DNA from 3 places in the Thioalkalivibrio sp. ALJ1 genome. Region 3 is predicted to be linked to each of the others. Evidence: predicted binding sites of a transcription regulator. Region 3 holds the regulator's gene; each other region holds the start of a gene.

Evidence for each region. Region 3 encodes sigma-54, which starts transcription at its own class of promoters, with help from an activator protein. Its sites were predicted from a motif close to TGGCANGNTNCNTGCTT; they were not measured.
Region 1: glnA (glutamate--ammonia ligase) is a predicted target of sigma-54. The motif match lies at 2,786-2,802, and genes of this name have one in related genera.
Region 2: flgA (flagellar basal body P-ring formation chaperone FlgA) is a predicted target of sigma-54. The motif match lies at 4,703-4,719, and genes of this name have one in related genera.

What each region holds. Positions count from the first base shown of each region.
Region 1 is NZ_KN050684.1:843,732-849,863, reverse strand. It holds gene glyS (glycine--tRNA ligase subunit beta) at 1-319, opposite strand, end outside; gene glyQ (glycine--tRNA ligase subunit alpha) at 381-1,322, opposite strand; gene F462_RS06285 (cation diffusion facilitator family transporter) at 1,321-2,664, shown strand; gene glnA (glutamate--ammonia ligase) at 2,886-4,295, shown strand; gene F462_RS06275 (gamma-butyrobetaine hydroxylase family protein) at 4,538-4,903, shown strand; gene ubiE (bifunctional demethylmenaquinone methyltransferase/2-methoxy-6-polyprenyl-1,4-benzoquinol methylase UbiE) at 4,917-5,666, shown strand; gene F462_RS06265 (ubiquinone biosynthesis accessory factor UbiJ) at 5,984-6,132, shown strand, end outside.
Region 2 is NZ_JQIW01000003.1:156,300-162,431, forward strand. It holds gene pheT (phenylalanine--tRNA ligase subunit beta) at 1-869, shown strand, start outside; gene F462_RS00635 (integration host factor subunit alpha) at 873-1,172, shown strand; gene F462_RS00640 (MerR family transcriptional regulator) at 1,156-1,512, shown strand; tRNA gene F462_RS00645 (tRNA-Pro) at 1,956-2,032, shown strand; gene F462_RS00650 (flagellar brake protein) at 2,177-2,893, opposite strand; gene F462_RS00655 (flagella synthesis protein FlgN) at 2,977-3,462, opposite strand; gene flgM (flagellar biosynthesis anti-sigma factor FlgM) at 3,483-3,788, opposite strand; gene flgA (flagellar basal body P-ring formation chaperone FlgA) at 3,895-4,626, opposite strand; gene F462_RS00670 (chemotaxis protein CheV) at 4,893-5,822, shown strand; gene F462_RS00675 (CheR family methyltransferase) at 6,052-6,132, shown strand, end outside.
Region 3 is NZ_KN050684.1:1,255,770-1,261,901, reverse strand. It holds gene lptB (LPS export ABC transporter ATP-binding protein) at 1-470, shown strand, start outside; gene F462_RS08200 (RNA polymerase factor sigma-54) at 559-2,040, shown strand; gene hpf (ribosome hibernation-promoting factor, HPF/YfiA family) at 2,058-2,396, shown strand; gene F462_RS08190 (PTS sugar transporter subunit IIA) at 2,400-2,867, shown strand; gene hprK (HPr(Ser) kinase/phosphatase) at 2,928-3,959, shown strand; gene rapZ (RNase adapter RapZ) at 3,967-4,857, shown strand; gene F462_RS08175 (PTS sugar transporter subunit IIA) at 4,914-5,339, shown strand; gene F462_RS08170 (HPr family phosphocarrier protein) at 5,311-5,580, shown strand; gene F462_RS08165 (carbohydrate kinase family protein) at 5,613-6,132, opposite strand, start outside.

The DNA.
Region 1 (6,132 bases), 410 kb from region 3:
CCAGGCGCTCGACCTCCACGCCGCAGGAACGGGCAAAGCCCATAACCGCCTTGGTCGGTTCGCCCGCCTCATCGAAGGCGGCGGCCACGGCCGGGCCGCGACGCTCCTGCAACTGGTCCGGCTGCTGCCCCGGGACGTCCGGGAACAGCACCGCCAGCCGGCGCGGGGTGGCGAAGGTCTCGGGCGCGCCCGGCTCCAGCCCGGCCTCGCTCAGCCGGTTGGCCAGGCCCTCGGCCAAGGCATCACGCAGGCGCGGCAGGGCGGCGGGGGGCAACTCCTCGGTGCCCAGTTCGATCAGCAGTTCACGGGCTTCAGCCATGTCGGGTCCAGTTCGGGTCCATCACGACCGCGCGCAAGGGCACGCGGTCCGGAAAATAGGTTCAGGCGGCGTTGGGCTTGTTCGTGTCGTCGTCCGCGCACAGCGGAAAGCCCAGTGCCTCGCGCGATTCGTAGTACTTCTGCGCGACGTTTCTTGAGAGCTCGCGCACGCGCAGGATGTAGCGCTGGCGCTCGGTGACGGAGATCGCCCCGCGCGCATCCAGCAGGTTGAAACTGTGTGAGGCGCGCAACATCTGCTCGTAGGCCGGCAGCGGCAGACCCAGTTCGATCATGCGGTCACTCTCGGTAGCGTGCTGGTCAAACGCGGCGAACAGGGCATCGCGGTCGGCATGCTCGAAGTTGTAGGTGGACTGCTCCACCTCGTTCTGGTGATAGACGTCGCCATAGGTGATCGCGCGACCGTCGGGACCGATGGTCCAGACCAGATCAAAGACACTCTCGACCCCCTGCAGGTACATCGCCAGGCGTTCGAGGCCGTAGGTGATCTCGCCGGAGACCGGGTGGCAGTCCAGCCCGCCGACCTGCTGGAAGTAGGTGAACTGGGTGACCTCCATGCCGTTCAGCCAGACCTCCCAGCCCAGACCCCAGGCCCCGAGAGTCGGGGACTCCCAGTTGTCCTCGACGAAGCGCACGTCGTGGGTCAGGGTGTCGAACCCGAGCGCCTCCAGCGAACCCAGGTAGAGATCCTGGATGTTGGGGGGCGACGGCTTCAGGAGGACCTGAAACTGGTAGTAGTGCTGGAGGCGGTTGGGGTTGTCGCCATAGCGCCCATCGGTGGGGCGACGGCTCGGCTGCACGTAGGCCGCGCGCCACGGCTCGGGACCGATGGAGCGCAGGAAGGTCGCCGGGTGGAAGGTCCCCGCGCCCATCTCCATGTCGTATGGCTGCAGGACCACGCAGCCATGATCGTTCCAGTAATCCTGTAGGCGGCGGATCAGATCCTGGAAGGTCGGGCTGCTGGACGGCGTGCGTTCTTGCGACATGCGGGATCCCGGGTCAGGGCAAAGCCGACAGTATATCGGCCCGGCTTCGGCCGCGGCCACCGCCAACGCGGGGGCAACCGGTTTTGCTCACGCCAAGGACGCGCCCATACTGGGGCATGCCCGCCCTCATGGGAGAGCCGAACTGAGCGAGCCGACGCCCCAACCCCATCCGCAGACGACCGCCGAGAACGGCACGCGTTACCGCGACACGCGCCGGGTCACGCTGGTGGGTGCGGTCGTGAACGCGTTCCTGGCACTCGCACAGCTGCTAAGCGGCTGGCTGCTGAACTCCCAAGCCCTGGTCGCGGACGGGGTCCATACGCTCTCGGACCTGATCACCGACGGGGTCGTACTGTTCGCCGCACGGAAGGCCGCCGCCTCCCCCGATCAGGACCATCCCTATGGGCACGCCCGCATCGAGACCCTGGCGACCGTGATCGTCGGCGTCTTTCTTGCGTTCGCCGGCCTGGCGATTGCCTGGGCCGCCGGTAGCCGCCTGGTAAGCCACGAAGCAATGACCGGGCCGGCGACCGCCGCGATCGGCTTCGCGGCACTCACCCTTGTAGCCAAGGAAGGGCTCTACCAGTACACCCACCGGGTCGCCAAGCGCCTGAACTCGCGGATGCTGGAAGCCAACGCCTGGCACCACCGCACGGACGCGATCTCGTCGCTATTCGTGCTGGTCGGGGTGGGCGCGGCCGTGGCCGGCTTCCCGTGGGCAGATGCCCTGGCCGCGCTGATCGTGGCTCTGTTCATCCTGCACATCGCCGGGCGGCTGATCGTGCGCAGCGCGGCGGAGTTGATTGACACCGCGCTGGAACCGGAGAAGGTCGAGCGCATCCACCGAACCATCATGGAGGTGCCGGGGGTCAAGGACGCACACATGCTGCGCACCCGCCGCCATGGGAGCGATGTGGTCGCGGATGTGCACATCCAGGTCGCCCCGATGATCTCGGTCTCCGAGGGCCATCGAATTGCCGATGCCGTCTTCCAGGCGGTCACCGCTCAACACACCCGAATCAACGACATCACCGTGCATGTGGACCCGGAGAACGATGCCGAACAAGCGCGCAGCTCGGAACTTCCGCTACGCCCCACCCTGGTCGAGGCACTGCGCGAGGCATGGGGGGAGGCCCCCGAGCTGGAGGCGGTCGAGCACGTATCTCTGCATTACCTGGGCGGGCGGGTGCACGTCGCTGTTACGCTGCGCCTTGACGGGGCAACCGCCTCCGAGGACCTGGAGGCGCGCGCCCAGGCATTGGCGGAGCGCCTCCAGCAGAATCCACGGGTAGGCGACATGCTGGGCGAGGTCACGCTACTCTATCGCCCATGCACCCATTGAGTGCGCCACGACGGCATATGCCCAAGTACAGTGCAACTAAGGCACTACATTGGTGCACTGGAGGGGTGCCGGACCCACTTGAATGCGCCTCAAACGGGCATACCAGCCCAATCCGGAAGACTGGCATGATGCCTGCATAATGATTCGCGAAGCCGTGCAGGCCCTTGTCGCGCCGCCCGGCCACCTTTGAAGACTCAATACTGAAGACCAAGGAGATCCCCATGTCCGCAGCCGACGTGCTGAACCAGATCAAGGAAAAGGAAGTTCGTTTCGTCGACTTCCGCTTTACCGACTCCAAGGGCAAGGAACAGCATGTGACCGTGCCGGCCCACGAAATCGAAGAAGAAACCTTCGAAGAGGGCAAGATGTTCGACGGCTCCTCGATCTCCGGCTGGAAGGGGATCAACGAGTCCGACATGATCCTGATGCCGGATGCCTCATCGGCCGTCCTCGATCCGTTCTTCGAAGACATGACCATGAACATCCGCTGTGATGTGGTCGAGCCGGCCACCATGCAGGGCTACGACCGCTGCCCGCGTTCCCTGGCGCGCCGCGCCGAGGCCTATCTGCAGAGCACCGGCATCGCCGATACCGCGCTGTTCGGTCCGGAGAACGAGTTCTTCATCTTTGACGACGTCAAGTGGGGCTCCAGCCTCTCGGGTTCCTACTGCCGCGTGGATTCTCAGGAGGCCTCCTGGAACTCCGAACGCGTCTACGAAGACGGCAATATCGGCCACCGCCCGGGCGTGAAGGGCGGCTATTTCCCGGTCCCGCCGGTCGACAGCCTGCACGATATCCGCTCCACCATGTGTGAAGTGATGACCGAGATGGGTCTGGAGACCGAGGTGCACCACCACGAGGTGGCGACCGCCGGCCAGTGCGAGATTGGCGTGGGTGCAGCCACCCTGACCCAGAAGGCCGACGAAGTGCAGATCCTGAAGTACGTGATTCAGAACGTGGCCCACATCCACGGCAAGACCGCGACCTTCATGCCCAAGCCGATCGTCGGCGACAACGGCTCCGGCATGCACGTGCACCAGTCGCTGTCCAAGGACGGCAAGAACCTGTTCTCCGGCGATCTCTACGGTGGCCTGTCGGAAACCGCGCTGTTCTACATCGGCGGCATCATCAAGCACGCCCGTGCGCTGAACGCCTTCACCAACCCGTCCACCAACAGCTACAAGCGTCTGGTGCCGGGCTTCGAAGCGCCGGTCATGCTGGCCTACTCCGCGCGCAACCGCTCCGCGTCGCTGCGTATCCCGTTCGTGATGAATCCAAAGGGCCGCCGCATCGAGCTGCGCTTCCCGGACTCCACCGCCAACCCCTACCTCGCCTTCGCGGCGATGCTGATGGCTGGCCTGGACGGCATCCAGAACAAGATCCACCCGGGCGAGGCGATGGACAAGAACCTCTACGACCTGCCGCCGGAAGAAGAGAAGGGCATTCCGCAGGTCTGCCATTCGCTGGATCAGGCGCTGGAAGCCCTGAATCAGGACCGCGAGTTCCTGACCCAGGGTGGCGTGTTCACCGACGACATGATCGATGCCTACATCGACCTGAAGATGGAAGACGTCACGCAGATGCGCATGACCACCCATCCGATCGAGTTCGACATGTACTACAGCCTCTAAGGCAACCGCTTCCGGCCCCTCGGGGCCGCGTGGCACTCGAGCCGCCCCGGCCCCTGGCCGCGGCGGCTTTTTTTGTGTCCGCCCCCCAACGTGTTCAGGGGAGATCCCGCGACAAGCGCAACAGGCTGGTATCCTCGCGGACCATATGCTGGCACCTCTGGGGACACACTAGAAATCCGTGTGCCCGGGGCGCTGACTGATTCGGTTCGGGCGTCGCCCGCGCCGTCGACTCTGGAGGCCTCATGAGCAGTACGCACCGACCCACCGATATCCAGCTGCATCAGAAGTCGCGCATCCTGGAGATCGCCTATTCGGATGGCTCGCATTTCGAGTTGCCCTGCGAATTCCTGCGCGTGTACTCACCCTCGGCCGAGGTTCGAGGCCACGGGCCAGGCCAGGAGGTGCTACAGGTGGGCAAGGAAGACGTGAACATCGCGGAGATCGAGCCGGTCGGCAACTATGCGGTGAAACTGGTCTTCTCGGACGGCCACAACACCGGCATCTACGACTGGGACTACCTGTACAAGCTCGGCACGGAGCAAGAGCGTATGTGGCAGGATTACCTGGATCGGCTGAAAGAAGCCGGCCACGAGCGCAAGACGCACTGACAACGGCACGTTGATGAAAGAAGAACCTGGCAAGACCCACTTCGGCTACCAGACCGTCCCCGAGTCCGAGAAGGCCTCGCGGGTCGGCGAGGTCTTCCACTCGGTCGCCTCGCGCTATGACGTGATGAACGACCTGATGTCGATGGGCGTCCATCGCATCTGGAAGCGCTATACGCTGGAACGCACCGGCGTACGCCCGGGTATGAAGATCCTGGACCTGGCGGGCGGCACCGGCGACCTGGCCGGCGCCTTTGCCCCGCGCGTCGGGCCGAAGGGGCAGATCGTAGTCTGCGACATCAACGCCTCGATGCTGGAGGCCGGGCGCGACCGCATGCTGGACGAGGGCCATGTGGGCAACCTCGACTTCGTGCAGGCGGATGCGGAACAGCTGCCCTATCCGGATGACTACTTCGACCGCGTGACCATCGCCTTTGGCCTGCGCAACGTGACCCGCAAGGGACGCGCCCTGGCCGAGATGCGCCGGGTCATCAAGCCGGGCGGACGCGTTCTGGTGCTGGAATTCTCGCAGCCGGTGGCGCTCCTGCGCCCGATCTACGATGTCTATTCGTTCAAGATGCTGCCGATGATGGGCAAGCTGGTCGCGAACGATGCCGACAGCTACCGCTACCTGGCCGAATCCATCCGCATGCACCCGGACCAGGAGACCCTGGCCGGCATGATGCGAGATGCAGGCCTGGAGCGCGTGGAGTACGACAACCTCACCGGCGGCATCGTCGCCCTGCATCGCGGCACAAAACTCTAGGGAAACACTGATTAATGTACACACTCGCGTTGGTACCCCAGGTTTTCCGAGACAAGGCGCGTCGCGTAGCGGGTAGTGGTTCTACCCGCCCGTTTCTGATGGATTCGGGGCGCAACGCCGGATCGGGGAACCTGGGGTACCAACCCCACAAACCATTGAAAGCAGGGGCTCGGCCGCTTTTGCGCGCGCACAGCGTTGCGGCTCCTTTGTGCAGAATGACTGCACGGCAGTCACCGCGCCTTGTTCCCACGCAAAAGCGACTCGAGCGCGAGCGTGTACATTCATCAGTATTTCCCTAGGGAAATGCGGGCCTCATCATGACCGAACCCCTCGCCCTGCCCAGCCCGTTCGCGGCCTTGATCGAGGCCACGCTCAACGAACACCTGGCCAGCGCCCCGGAGAAAGACCGGGCGCGTCTGGCGGGACGTGCAATCGCCATTGTGATCGAACCGCCGGGGCTGGCCCT
Region 2 (6,132 bases), on a different contig from region 3:
GGCTTTCCCGCCAAGGTTTCCACGAGGTGATCAGTTTCAGCTTCATCGCCCGCGAAGCCGCGAGCGCCTTCTATCCGGATGTGGAGCCCTTGGCACTGGCCAACCCGATCTCGTCGGACCTGGCGGTGATGCGTCCAGGGTTGTGGCCGGGGCTCGTGACCACCGCCGCGTACAACCAGGCGCGGCAACAGTCGGATCTGCGTTTGTTCGAACACGGCCTGCGTTTTGTTCCGGATGCATCCGGGCTGCGCCAGGAGCCACGACTGGCGGGTCTGCTCGGGGGGCGGGCGTCCCTGGAGAACTGGGAGGGTGAGGCCCGTCGTCTGGACTTCTTCGATGCCAAGGGAGTGGTCGAAGGGCTGTGCAAACGCGTGGACGGGACGCTGGGCTTCCGGATGGAGCGGCACCCGGCCCTGCATGATGGCCAGTCGGCCCGCGTGCTGGTCGACGGCGCGGCAGTCGGCTGGGTGGGGCGCTTGCATCCAGCGCTCTGCGAGCGCTTCGATGTCGAGCCGGTCTTTCTGTTCGATCTGGATGCTGCGGCCGTAATACACGCACCAGTGGCCCAGTTCACGCCTTTGTCGGCCTATCCGTCGATCCGCCGTGACCTGGCGCTGGTTGTGGCCGACACGGTAGCTGCTGGGGATGTGCTAGCCGCCATCGACGAACTGGACCTGGAACTCCTGCAGGATGTGCGCCTGTTCGACGTGTACCAGGGCAAGGGCTTGAATCCGGACGAAAAGAGCCTGGCTTTGGGCTTGATTTTACGGGCTTTTGATCGCACCCTAGGCGAACAGGATGTGGCTGGCGTCACTGATTCGGTGGTGCAGCATCTCCAGGCTCAGTTCAACGCAACCTTGAGACAATAGCCGATGGCAGCTGTAACCAAGGCGGACCTCGCCGCCGCGCTTAACGAGGAATTGGGTCTCAACAAGCGTGAGGCGAAGGAATTCGTCGAGATGTTCTTTGAGGAGATGCGTCAGTCGCTGGAGACCGGCGAGGGTGTCAAACTTTCCGGCTTTGGCAACTTTATTCTGCGCGACAAGAACCAACGGCCTGGACGCAATCCCAAGACGGGCGAAGAGATCCCGGTCTCTGCACGCCGCGTGGTGACCTTCCGGCCGGGACAAAAGCTGCGTGAACGGGTAGAGAGCTATGCTGGAGGCGAGTAACCACCAGGAACTCCCGGCGATCCCGGGTAAGCGCTACTTCACGATCGGCGAAGTCGCGGAGCTGTGTCAGGTCAAGCCGCATGTTCTGCGTTACTGGGAACAGGAGTTCCCGATGCTGGAGCCGGTCAAGCGCCGCGGCAACCGACGCTACTACCAGCGTCAGGACGTGATCCTGATCCGTCAGATTCGGGCGCTGCTCTACGAGGAGGGCTACACCATCAACGGTGCGCGGCAGAAGCTCTCCGGTGATGAGGCCAAGGGCGATCGCCAGCAGGCCCAGCAAATCATCCAGGACACAATCTCTGAACTCGAATCCGTATTGCGGGTGCTGCGCGCCTGACGCTCGCTCCTGTCCGCGTTTGGAAAGGATTTTTTGAACCACAGAGGGCACGGAGTTCACGGGGAAGCCGTTAGGGTGTGATCGCGGATGAATGCCCTGCATGTCGGTATTTTCTTTAGCCGAGCGCCTTCACGCACGGGCTGGTTCCGCGCCAGTAAGGCTCACTTCTTCTTTGAATTCACTATCCATCAGAAACGGGCGGGTAGAACCCCTACCCGCTGCACGACGCGCCTTGTCTCGGAAAACAGGGGGCGCCAACGCGGACGTACGATTCAATCAGCGTCTCCTTGGCGCATTTCTCCGTGTACTCTGTGCTCTCTGTGGTGAAACAAACACCGAGCGCATGATGCCTATCGGCATGATTGCCTCATAGGCCGATAACTTCGCTATGGGGGCGATTGGCGCTTTCGTGAGGGGCGGGAATCCGCTATGATTCGCAGCTTCGGGGCGTGGCGCAGCCTGGTAGCGCATCTGCATGGGGTGCAGAGGGTCGCAGGTTCAAATCCTGCCGTCCCGACCAAAAAATAATGCCGGATCCGCCGCTTGGTCGATCCGGCTTTTTTGTGTCCGGGGATTGGTTCGGTACCATAGGCTCGATTGATTCGCGTCCCACGGCAACGGTGGCTTCAACGCGGGGCCATTCTGGTGGTGAGTGACGCGTCTCTCACTCCATGGAGCGGCGGCGTGCCTCGCGCTGATAGTGCAGCAGGGCGATGTTGGTTTGTCTCTCCAACCACTGTGTCATCCCTACGATCTCGAAACCGGCGTACTCGTGGCCGTCTCGGGTGCTGTTCCGGCGATTGGCCAGGCGCAGGTCGCCGGAAAGTCGTTCACTCACATCGGGAAGCAACAGGTTCGCGAAGGCAAGGGCCTCGCCGGTCTCGAGGGTATCCAGGATCGTGGTGGGAAGTTCGATGCACATACCCTGGCCGGAGAGATCGACGAGATCGCCGATGACTGGATCCTTCCAGTCCTTTGCACGCAGCTCGACCTGCGGCCGCTGGGACATGGGGATGTGGACCCGGAAGGTCTCGCGGCGTTGCAAATGCTGGAGTGTATCTGGGTAGGGGCAGGCATAGAGAGCCCCGTCTTCTTCGTGCTCAATGCGGGTGACCGGCGTCGTGAAGCGCACGGCGACTCCGCGCAAGGCGGCAAAGACGCGCAGGCTCATGCCGCTCTTCACGTGCTGATGGGCACGAGGCGGGTTCAGCTCGTCAAGAAAGAGTTCTTTGGCTTTGGGGTCGAGTCGGATCAGGGCAGATGTGTATAGCGGGCCGTCGGCGTCCAGGCGAACGCTGACCATCGTGAGTTTGTTATCCAGATCCTTCAGGATGCCGGCGATCCGGTCGGGTTTGTCGACCGTGTAGTCGGTTTCGTCCATGCGTCCGTGGAGTTAATAAAGTGTGAGGACGCAAGGTACTGGTGGATGTTCGGAAATGCCAGTACCGCGGCGAAAAAGATGCGTCAGGCTTGAGTAATTCGCCGCCCGCCGCGGCTATTGGGACGCGTTCGACCGTAGGGGTCGTAGGTCGCGGCAGGGCCGATTTCTTCCCCACGCAGGATTTGCATCGAAAGCTCAACACGCTGGCGGTCGCGCTCGATCAGGCGGGCATTTCCGTGGTTCAGGGTATTGCAGCGTTCGATGGACTGACGCAGGGCCTGCCAGTGGTCGTTTAGCACTGCACCATCCTCGAGCCGGGCCAGCAGGCGCGCCATGCCCTCGGGTGTAAAGGACTCGTGTTCGGCTTCGGCGATCTCGCGCTGTTGCCGCGTTTCGGTCTCGAGTTCCTGTAGCAGGCCCTGCTTGCTGGCGACCACGTCCTGCAACGTCTCGGGCGTGCGGGCCTGGACCGCACGGGTTTCCTGGATCAACGCCTCCTCCAGCTGATGGGCAAGCCGGATTGAGGTTTCCAGGGAGCGTTGCAGACGGTGGCGCGTGTCGGTTTTCATGGTGGGGTCCTGGCGTCGGATCAGCGCAGCAGGCGTTCGAGGTCAATCATGCGATCGGCCAGCTGTTCGTTGTCCATGGGGTAGTTGCCATTGGAGATCGCCTCGCGCAATTCGGCAACCCGTGCCGCGTCGAACGGAGCGTTTTCCCCGGCGCTGGAGGCCGAGCTCATGGCCTGGGCGGTGCCGGTCAATGTAAGCGAGTCGTCACCGGCCGCAGGGGCATTGCTGGGGCCCTGGGCGCTGTTTCCGGTGTCTTCGCGTCCTTTAACCGTGGAGCTTTGGCTGTCGGGGCGCAGACTGTTCGAATTGAGGCCCTTGATATCCATTGTGCCGTCCTGTCGTTGTAACTGTGCTGCAATTGTTTACGGCCGGGATGACTGAAACTGTAGCCCGAGCGCGACCGGTTTTGTAACCGTCTTCACAAACCGGTGTTTAAAGCGCGACCCGGACATGCCCGGAAGGCATGATCTCGCCCTCTACGATGCGCCCTGAAGAGGCATTCTTGACCCGAATGCGATCCCCCAGGGTACCGTTCTCCAGCGCTTCCCCTTGCATGCGGATGGCGATCGAGCCGTTCTCGGCCAGAATCGTCACCCGCTGACCGCGGCTCACGATTTCGCGCTGGGTGACATGCTGGGTGCCAATGATTTGTCCCGGTCGTATGCTGCGGCGGGTTTGTTGGCCGACCAGGTCGGATTTGTCTTCATGATAACTGCCGGCGTGCCGCGACGTCTCGATCCGCTGATAGCGGAGATCCCCGTTCGTGAGTGTGTGCTGACGCGGCAAGTTGCGGCTGGCTACCAACACTTCGGCGTAGCGCTCAACCGTGGCCGGGACGTACAGCTGCCAGGTCACCGGGCCCGCGCATTGGAGATGGACCGCGGTATTGCCATCACTTCGCCCGCCGGGTGGGAATCGAGCGTTCAGTCCATCGTGGCAATAGGCCAAACGCAAGCGGTTGTCGAGCTGGCCGATCTCGATGTTGATGTCGTTCGCGGCCGAGGCGTTTAGCTCTTGTAACAGGAATTGCTCGGCGGCTTGGCGAATCTCTCCGACGGGATGGATCTCCGCGGCGCCTGCGGCGCTTGGCAATATCAGAATAGCGATCAGGCCCAGCCAGCGGGGGGGCCTGATTCGGTGGTTATAGGTTGGCCACAGTGCCATTTTCGTTTCCTGTCCGCCCAGGGCGGAGGTGCGACGTCTTGTCCGGGGGCACAATGCCTCTGGCATGGCAAGAGGTATGCACGATTAATGCCAGGAAGAAATTGGGGTTCGGTTTAAGCCCGGGCCACAGCCGCCGTTATCCCGAGGAGACGGCGCAAGGCGGGGCCTGCGCGCCAGTATGAATGACAGGCCGGGGGCGCGCAGTGCAAACTCGGGCATAGATACCGGCCCGAGCGCAGGGTATTCGGTACAAGGAGAGCGGCACCATGAGTCAATTCATTGACGATGTGAATCAACGAACACAGTTGGTCGGGCAGAACCGGATGGAGCTGCTGCTATTCCACCTGGGCGGATCCCAGACATTTGGGATCAACGTGTTCAAGGTGCGCGAGGTCATCCCTTCGCCGCCCCTGCGCCAGATCCCGGGTTCGATGAGCGTAGTGCGGGGCGTGGCGACCCTGCGCGGCGGTACGGTTCCAATTATCGACCTGGCCCTCTCCATGGGCCTGCGAAGCGCCGCGGGTACGAGTGAAAGCGACTCCCAGAAGGTGGTGGTCACCGAATTTAACCGCTCTGTGCAGGGCTTTTGGGTATCGGCGGTGGATCGGATTGTCAACGTGAACTGGCAGGATGTGAAATCACCCCCGCGTGGTACCGGGCGCGAATCCTTCTTGGTCGCGGTGACCGAGATCAACAACAAGCTGGTAGAGATCATCGATGTCGAAAGGGTGCTTTCCATCGTGAATCCATTGCCAACCGAGGTCTCCGAATCCATTCGGCAAGAAGCTGTGTCACCAGAGGGGCGGAAGGTGTTAATCGTCGATGACTCGGTGGTGGCCCGCAAGCAGATCGAAAGCGCGATCAGGGGCTTGGGCTTTGAATACGTGGTCTTCAAGGATGGCCAGGAAGCGCTGGAGTTTCTGGAGCAGAAGGCCGAGGAAGGTCCGATCAGAGAACAGATCGAGCTGGTGATCTCGGATATCGAGATGCCGCGGATGGACGGCTATACCCTTACTGCCCGCATCCGGGATCATGCCGGGCTTAAGGATCTGAAGGTGCTGCTGCATTCCTCGCTTAGTGGCGAATTTAACACCGACATGGTCAAGCGTGCGGGTGCCGACGCCTTCTTGTCCAAGTTCAACCCGGACGAACTGGCGAGCGCGGTACTGGATCAGACCGGGCGTGATGGTCAGTGACACGGCGAAGCGGCAGTCGCTTGCCGGGTGGCGATGCAGGAGCGGTGCTGAATGGCCGGATCGGTGCGCACGCAGCGTTACGGGCTTGGATCCTGTCGTGCCGAGTGCTGGAAACCGTATACTGGAACCTGCTTAGTGATTTTGACCCGGACCGTGGAGCCGGGCGGCCCTGTCAAGGATTCGTCATCAGGATGCTCAATCATCATGGACTGCGCTCAGGGATGAACGGGTGATTGATTCCCGCGACTACGAGGAGTTCGCGCGTTTCCTGCAGGATTGCTGCGGTCTGGTGCTGGGCGATAGCCGGCAA
Region 3 (6,132 bases):
AGGCCTCGATCTTCCGACGCCTGAGCGTTTGGGACAACCTGCAGGCAGTGCTGGAACTTCGCCCCGGACTGGACCGCCATGAACGCCGGCGCATCGGCGACGCCCTGATCGAGGAGTTCCAGCTAGAGACCGTGCGCCACAGCCCCGGCATTTCGCTATCCGGTGGTGAACGTCGGCGGGCCGAGATCGCCCGCGCCCTGGCCGGCGATCCCCAATTCATCTGCCTGGACGAACCCTTTGCCGGGGTGGATCCGATCTCGGTGGGGGACATCCAGGCCGTCATCGAACACCTTGCCCGCCGCGGAATCGGGGTACTGATCTCCGATCACAACGTCCGCGAGACCCTCGGCATCTGCCACAGGGCCTATATTCTTAGCGAGGGGCGCCTGCTGGCCGCCGGGACACCCGACGAGTTGCTCGCCGACCCTCAGGTTCGCCGAGTCTATCTCGGCGAGAATTTCCGCCTGTGATTCCGACGCACACGTCGCGCGGCCAGTGCACAAACCACGAGGCAGGCTTTAAGATTTCACGTATGGTCACCTTCGACCCGACACCACAATGCTGAAACCCGGCCTCAATCTACAGCTGGGTCAGACGCTCACCATGACCCCGCAACTGCAGCAGGCGATCCGTCTGTTGCAGTTGTCCACGCTTGAGTTGCAGGTGGAAATCCAGCAGGCGCTGGAGAGCAACCCCATGCTCGAACAGGTGGAGGACGAGGACGCCGATCCGAATACCGAGCGCCTCGACCAAGAGGGCGAACTGGTGGAAGGCGACCGCATGGAGGCCACCACCACCAGCGACGACGTCATCCCCGAGGAGCTGACGACCGACAGCCGCTGGGACGACATCTACGAGCCACCGACCGCCCCCAAGGGCCTGGACGACCGCGACCCGCTGGAGAACACCAGCGACGACGGCGGCGAGGGCCTGCAGGACCACCTCCTGTGGCAGCTGCACCTGAGCCATCTGACCCCGCGCGACCAGCGCATCGGCGCGGCCTTGATTGACGCGATCAGCCCTGACGGCTATCTCGAAGGCGACCTCGAGACCCTGGCCGAGACCATTAACCGTGGCGAGGAAGAACCCGTCGGGGTCGACGAGGTCGAAGCCGTGCTGCACTGGATCCAGCAATGCGACCCGCTGGGCGTGGGCGCCCGTAACCTGCGTGAATGTCTGGAGATTCAGCTACGCGAGCTCGCCCCGGATGCCCCGGCCCGGGAGGCCGCGCGCGCCATCCTGGAGCACGGCATGGACAGCCTGGGCAAGCGCGACTACAAGGCGCTGCAAAGCCAGTCCGGCGTACGCGACCCGGACGAGCTGGCACGCGCACTGGATCTGATCCGCACCCTGAACCCGCGTCCTGGCGCCCAGATCAGTACGGCCACCTCGGAATACGTAGTCCCGGATGTCTATGTGCGCCACACGGTCGATGGCTGGAGAGTGGAGCTGAACCCGGAGATCGCCCCGCGCATCCGCATCAACGACCTCTATGCCGGCATGGTGCGTCAGGTCTCGGACGCCCGCGACAGCGCCTTCATGCGCGATCAACTGCAGGAAGCGCGCTGGTTCCTCAAGAGCCTGCACAGTCGCAACGACACCCTGCTCCGAGTCGCCGAGGCGATCGTGCTCCGCCAGCAGGGCTTTCTCGAACATGGCGAGGTTGCGATGCAGCCGCTGATCCTCCGCGACATCGCCGAGATCCTGGAGATGCACGAGTCGACCATCTCACGCGTGACCACACAGAAATTCATGCACACCCCGCGCGGGGTCTTCGAGTTCAAGTACTTCTTTTCCAGCCACGTCGGTACCAACGATGGCGGTGAGTGTTCGGCCACCGCCATCCGTGCCATGATTCGGGAATTGATCGGCGACGAGCCTGCGAACAAGCCGCTGAGCGATGCCCGGCTCGCCCAGATCCTCTCGGATCGAGGCATTAACGTGGCACGCCGTACCGTGGCCAAATACCGTGAGGCCATGCATATCCCCTCATCCAGCGAACGTCGGCAGATGGCTTCCATGCCCACCGGCAGCAAGTAACCCAAGGAGACCCAACCATGCAGATCAATCTGACCGGCCACCATGTCGACCTGACCGACGCCCTGCGCGAATACGTCAACGAGAAGTTCGCGAAGCTGGAGCGCCACTTTGACAAAGTCATCGACGTCCACGTCGTGCTGACCCATGAGAAGAATCAGAGTCAGCACAACAAGGCCGAGGCCAATCTCCAGGTTAGCGGTAACCATATCCATGCCGAGGCCTCCCACGACGATATGTACGCAGCCATCGACGGCCTGATCGACAAGGTTGACCGTCAGCTGATCAAGCACAAGGAAAAGGTCAAGGATCACCACCGCGCCGAGGGTGCCCAGCGCAACCGCGAGCAGGCCTCCTGATCCATGACCATTGCCGAGCTGATCACCGCCGACCGCATAGGTCTGGAGCCCGAGTGTTCCAGCCAGAAACGGGCCCTCGAGACACTGGCGGAGCTCCTCGCCGCCGGCGGTGACGCCGAGGGGCCGGCCAGCAGCGCGATCTTCGAGGCCCTGTCCGCCCGCGAGAAGCTGGGCTCCACTGGCCTGGGGCATGGCGTCGCCATCCCTCACGGCCGGCTGCCCGATCTTGCGACTCCGCGCGTGGCCGTGCTGCGCCTGAAGCAGGGTGTCGACTTTGACGCAATGGATCACGAGCCGGTCGATATCCTGATCGCCCTGCTCGTCCCGGAAGCCGCGACCAACGATCACCTCAACCTGCTTGCCCAGCTCGCACGCGGCCTGTCCCAGCCGGACACGATTGCCGCCCTGCGCCGAGCCGGCGATGCGTCGGCTCTGGAGCAGGAACTCGTGGGCCGCTTCAGCGAGGGCTAGGCCCTTGCAGACGGTCTACCCATACGTCGACCAGCGGGAGGCCGGCCCACGCCGGAGGCCATGAACGAGGCATTAGGGGAAGGCGGAATCGCCCGGGACATCACCGTGGAAAGCCTGATCCAGGCGATGGGCAACCGTCTGGATCTGCGCTTTGTGCATGGTGAACACGCGGCCGCCGACCGCAAACTGGTGGGCGAGGATGGCGACGACCTGCCCCTGGCCGGGCACCTCAACCTGATCCGACCCAACCGCATCCAGGTCATCGGAGACTTCGAATCCCGCTACATCTCCAGCCTCAGTGACCGCCAGTGCAATGACCTGATCCTGGAGATGGCCCGCACCGGAACCACGGCTGTGATCTTCGCCGAAGACACCTGCCCGTTCTCGGAAATGCCCGACGTTCCTCAGGCCGCGTTGCCCCTGATTCTGTGCTCGGGCAGCAGCAGCCACGAGATCATCTCGTTGTTGCGATACTTCCTGCAGCAACGCCTCGCCCATTTCGAGGTTCGCCATGGCGTATTCATGGAGATCCTCGGCATCGGGGTCCTGATCAGCGGCGCCTCCAGCGTTGGCAAAAGCGAGGTCGCGCTGGAGCTGATCTCCCGCGGGCATCGCCTGATCGCCGACGATGCTCCCGAATTCGCGCGGATTGCCCCGGATATCGTCCGCGGCCATTGTCCTGCACTGCTCCAGGACCTGCTCGAGGTTCGCGGGCTTGGAGTTCTAAACGTCCGCGCCATGTACGGCGATTCAGCCATCAAGGGTGGCAAGTACCTCCGTCTGATCATCGACCTGCGTGATCATGGCGAGCCTTCACCGGTGCCCGATGACCGACTGAACGGACGCCGGGGCGAGATCGACATCCTCGGTCTGCGCGTGCCCCTGAGCAGCCTGCCAGTGGCCCCCGGCCGCAACATCGCGGTGATGATCGAGGCCGCCGTGCGCAACCACATGCTGCACATCCAGGGCTACATCGCGGGTGACGACCTGCGGGCGCGACAGCGCCGCCAGATAAGCGGTGAGGCCGACGAACCCCCTTATCATCGCGCCGTGCCCGCGACCACCGTACCCAATCCGGACCCGGAGGGCTGACGCCACTATGCGCCTGCTGATCGTCAGTGGCCTCTCTGGCTCCGGCAAGACCGTGGCCCTGCATACCCTGGAGGACGCCGGGTACTTCTGCGTCGACAACCTCCCCTTGCCGTTGCTGCCAGGCCTGATCGAACGGGTCCGGCAAGGCCATTACGACACCGAGGGCGACCGTCATCTGGCCGTCGGCGTGGATGTGCGAAGCGGCCTGGACGCCCTCAAGGGCTTCGCCGACCTACTGGCCCAGCTGCGGCAGGATGGCATCCAGGTGGAGGTCCTGTTCCTGCAAGCGTCCAGCGAGGTCCTGTTGCGGCGCTACCACCTGACGCGACGACGCCACCCGCTGGCGCGCGACGGCGTGCCACTGGTGGACGCGATCGAACGCGAACGGGAATGGCTGGGGCACGTCGCCGTGGAGGCCGACCTGACGGTCGATACCTCGCGGCTGTCGATGCACGACCTGGCCCGTACCTTGCGCGACCGCATCGGGGAGCGCGGAGAACACGAACTTTCATTGCTATTCCAGTCGTTCGGATTCAAGCACGGCGCGCCCATGGATTCGGATTTCGTTTTCGATGTGCGCTGTCTGCCCAACCCTTACTACGAGCGCGACCTGGCCGGACTTACCGGACGCGATCTGCCGGTATGCGACTTCCTCGAGGGACACGCGGAGGTCGCGGCAATGTTCGACAGTATTCAGGCCTTCCTCTCGCAGTGGCTGCCCCGCCTCATCGAGGACCATCGTAGTTATGTCACGGTCTCCATCGGCTGCACCGGCGGACGCCACCGGTCGGTTTACCTGGTAGAACGCCTCACGGGGGCGTGGGAAGACCAGGAACATGTTACTGTTAGCACCCGTCACCGGGAGCTGGGGACCCCGCTTAAATCCGGGTCTCCCTGAGCGAACGCCGGGCACGGATACACGGCCCTTCAGGAACCCGCAATCGGAGCAGATCCATGGGCGTTGGTCTCATTCTGATCACGCATCAAAACCTGGGCGACACCCTGCTGCAGACCGCGCAAAGCATGCTCGGGAGCCTGCCCGAGAACTGCGAATCCATGGCGATGTCGCAGAACGACGACCCCGACGAGGTCCGGGCCCGCGCCCGCGAGCGGCTGACCACCCTGGACACCGGGTCCGGGGTATTGATCCTGACCGACATGTTTGGATCGACCCCCTCGAATGTGGCCAGCCGGGTTGCCCGTGGCGCCAATGCGCGGGTGATCGCCGGGATCAACCTGCCCATGCTGGTCCGTGTACTCAACTACCAACATCTTCCATTGACCGAGCTGGTCAACAAGGCCCTGTCCGGTGGCCACGACGGAATCCTTCTTTGCGATCAGGAGTGCAGCGATGCCGCAGCGCGTAGTCCCCATCGTTAATCGCCTGGGGATGCATGCTCGCGCCGCAGCCAAGTTCGTCAGCCTGGCCAGCCAGTACAGCGCGGACGTGACGGTCTCACGCAATCATCAGGAAGTGAATGGGAAAAGCATCATGGGCGTAATGATGCTGGCCGCGGCCCAGGGCAGCGAAGTCACCATCGAAACCAGCGGGGCGGACGCCCAAGACGCGCTGGACGCCCTGACCGAACTGGTTGCCGACCGCTTTGGTGAAGAGGCCTGACCTCTTGGGCCAGACCTGACCGAGCTTGCGGCCTAGTCGGCCAGCGCGCTTCCCAGACCGTCAAGACCCACCTGGTTGAGCTTACGTTCGGCCAACCGCACCGCAGCCGTCAGCGCTTGCTCCGGCGGCTCGCCGGAGACCAGTGCGTGTATCAACCCGGCATTAAACGTATCCCCCGCACCAACGCTGTCGACCACCCGCAGCCCTGGTGTCGGCGCACAGTGACGGATTTCACCCCGGGCCGCGATCCAGGCCCCGGCGCTCCCGGCCGTCAACGTCACCAGGCGATCGGGAAATCGCCGAGCCAGCAGCCGCAAGGCTGCCTCGGGGGTGTCCGCCATGGTCGCCGCCCAATCGCGAGACAGCATCAGGACGTCCGCATACTCCAGGCATTCGTCGAGGCCGGGGCGGGCTTTCTCCAGCTCGAGCGAGATCGGCTGATCGAATATGCTCTGGCGTGCGCCACTTATAATGGTTGCCAGGGCCTCCGGATTACGTCCTTCGAAATGCAGCCAGTCGTACTCCGACCAGGGAATCGACGCGACATCGTCC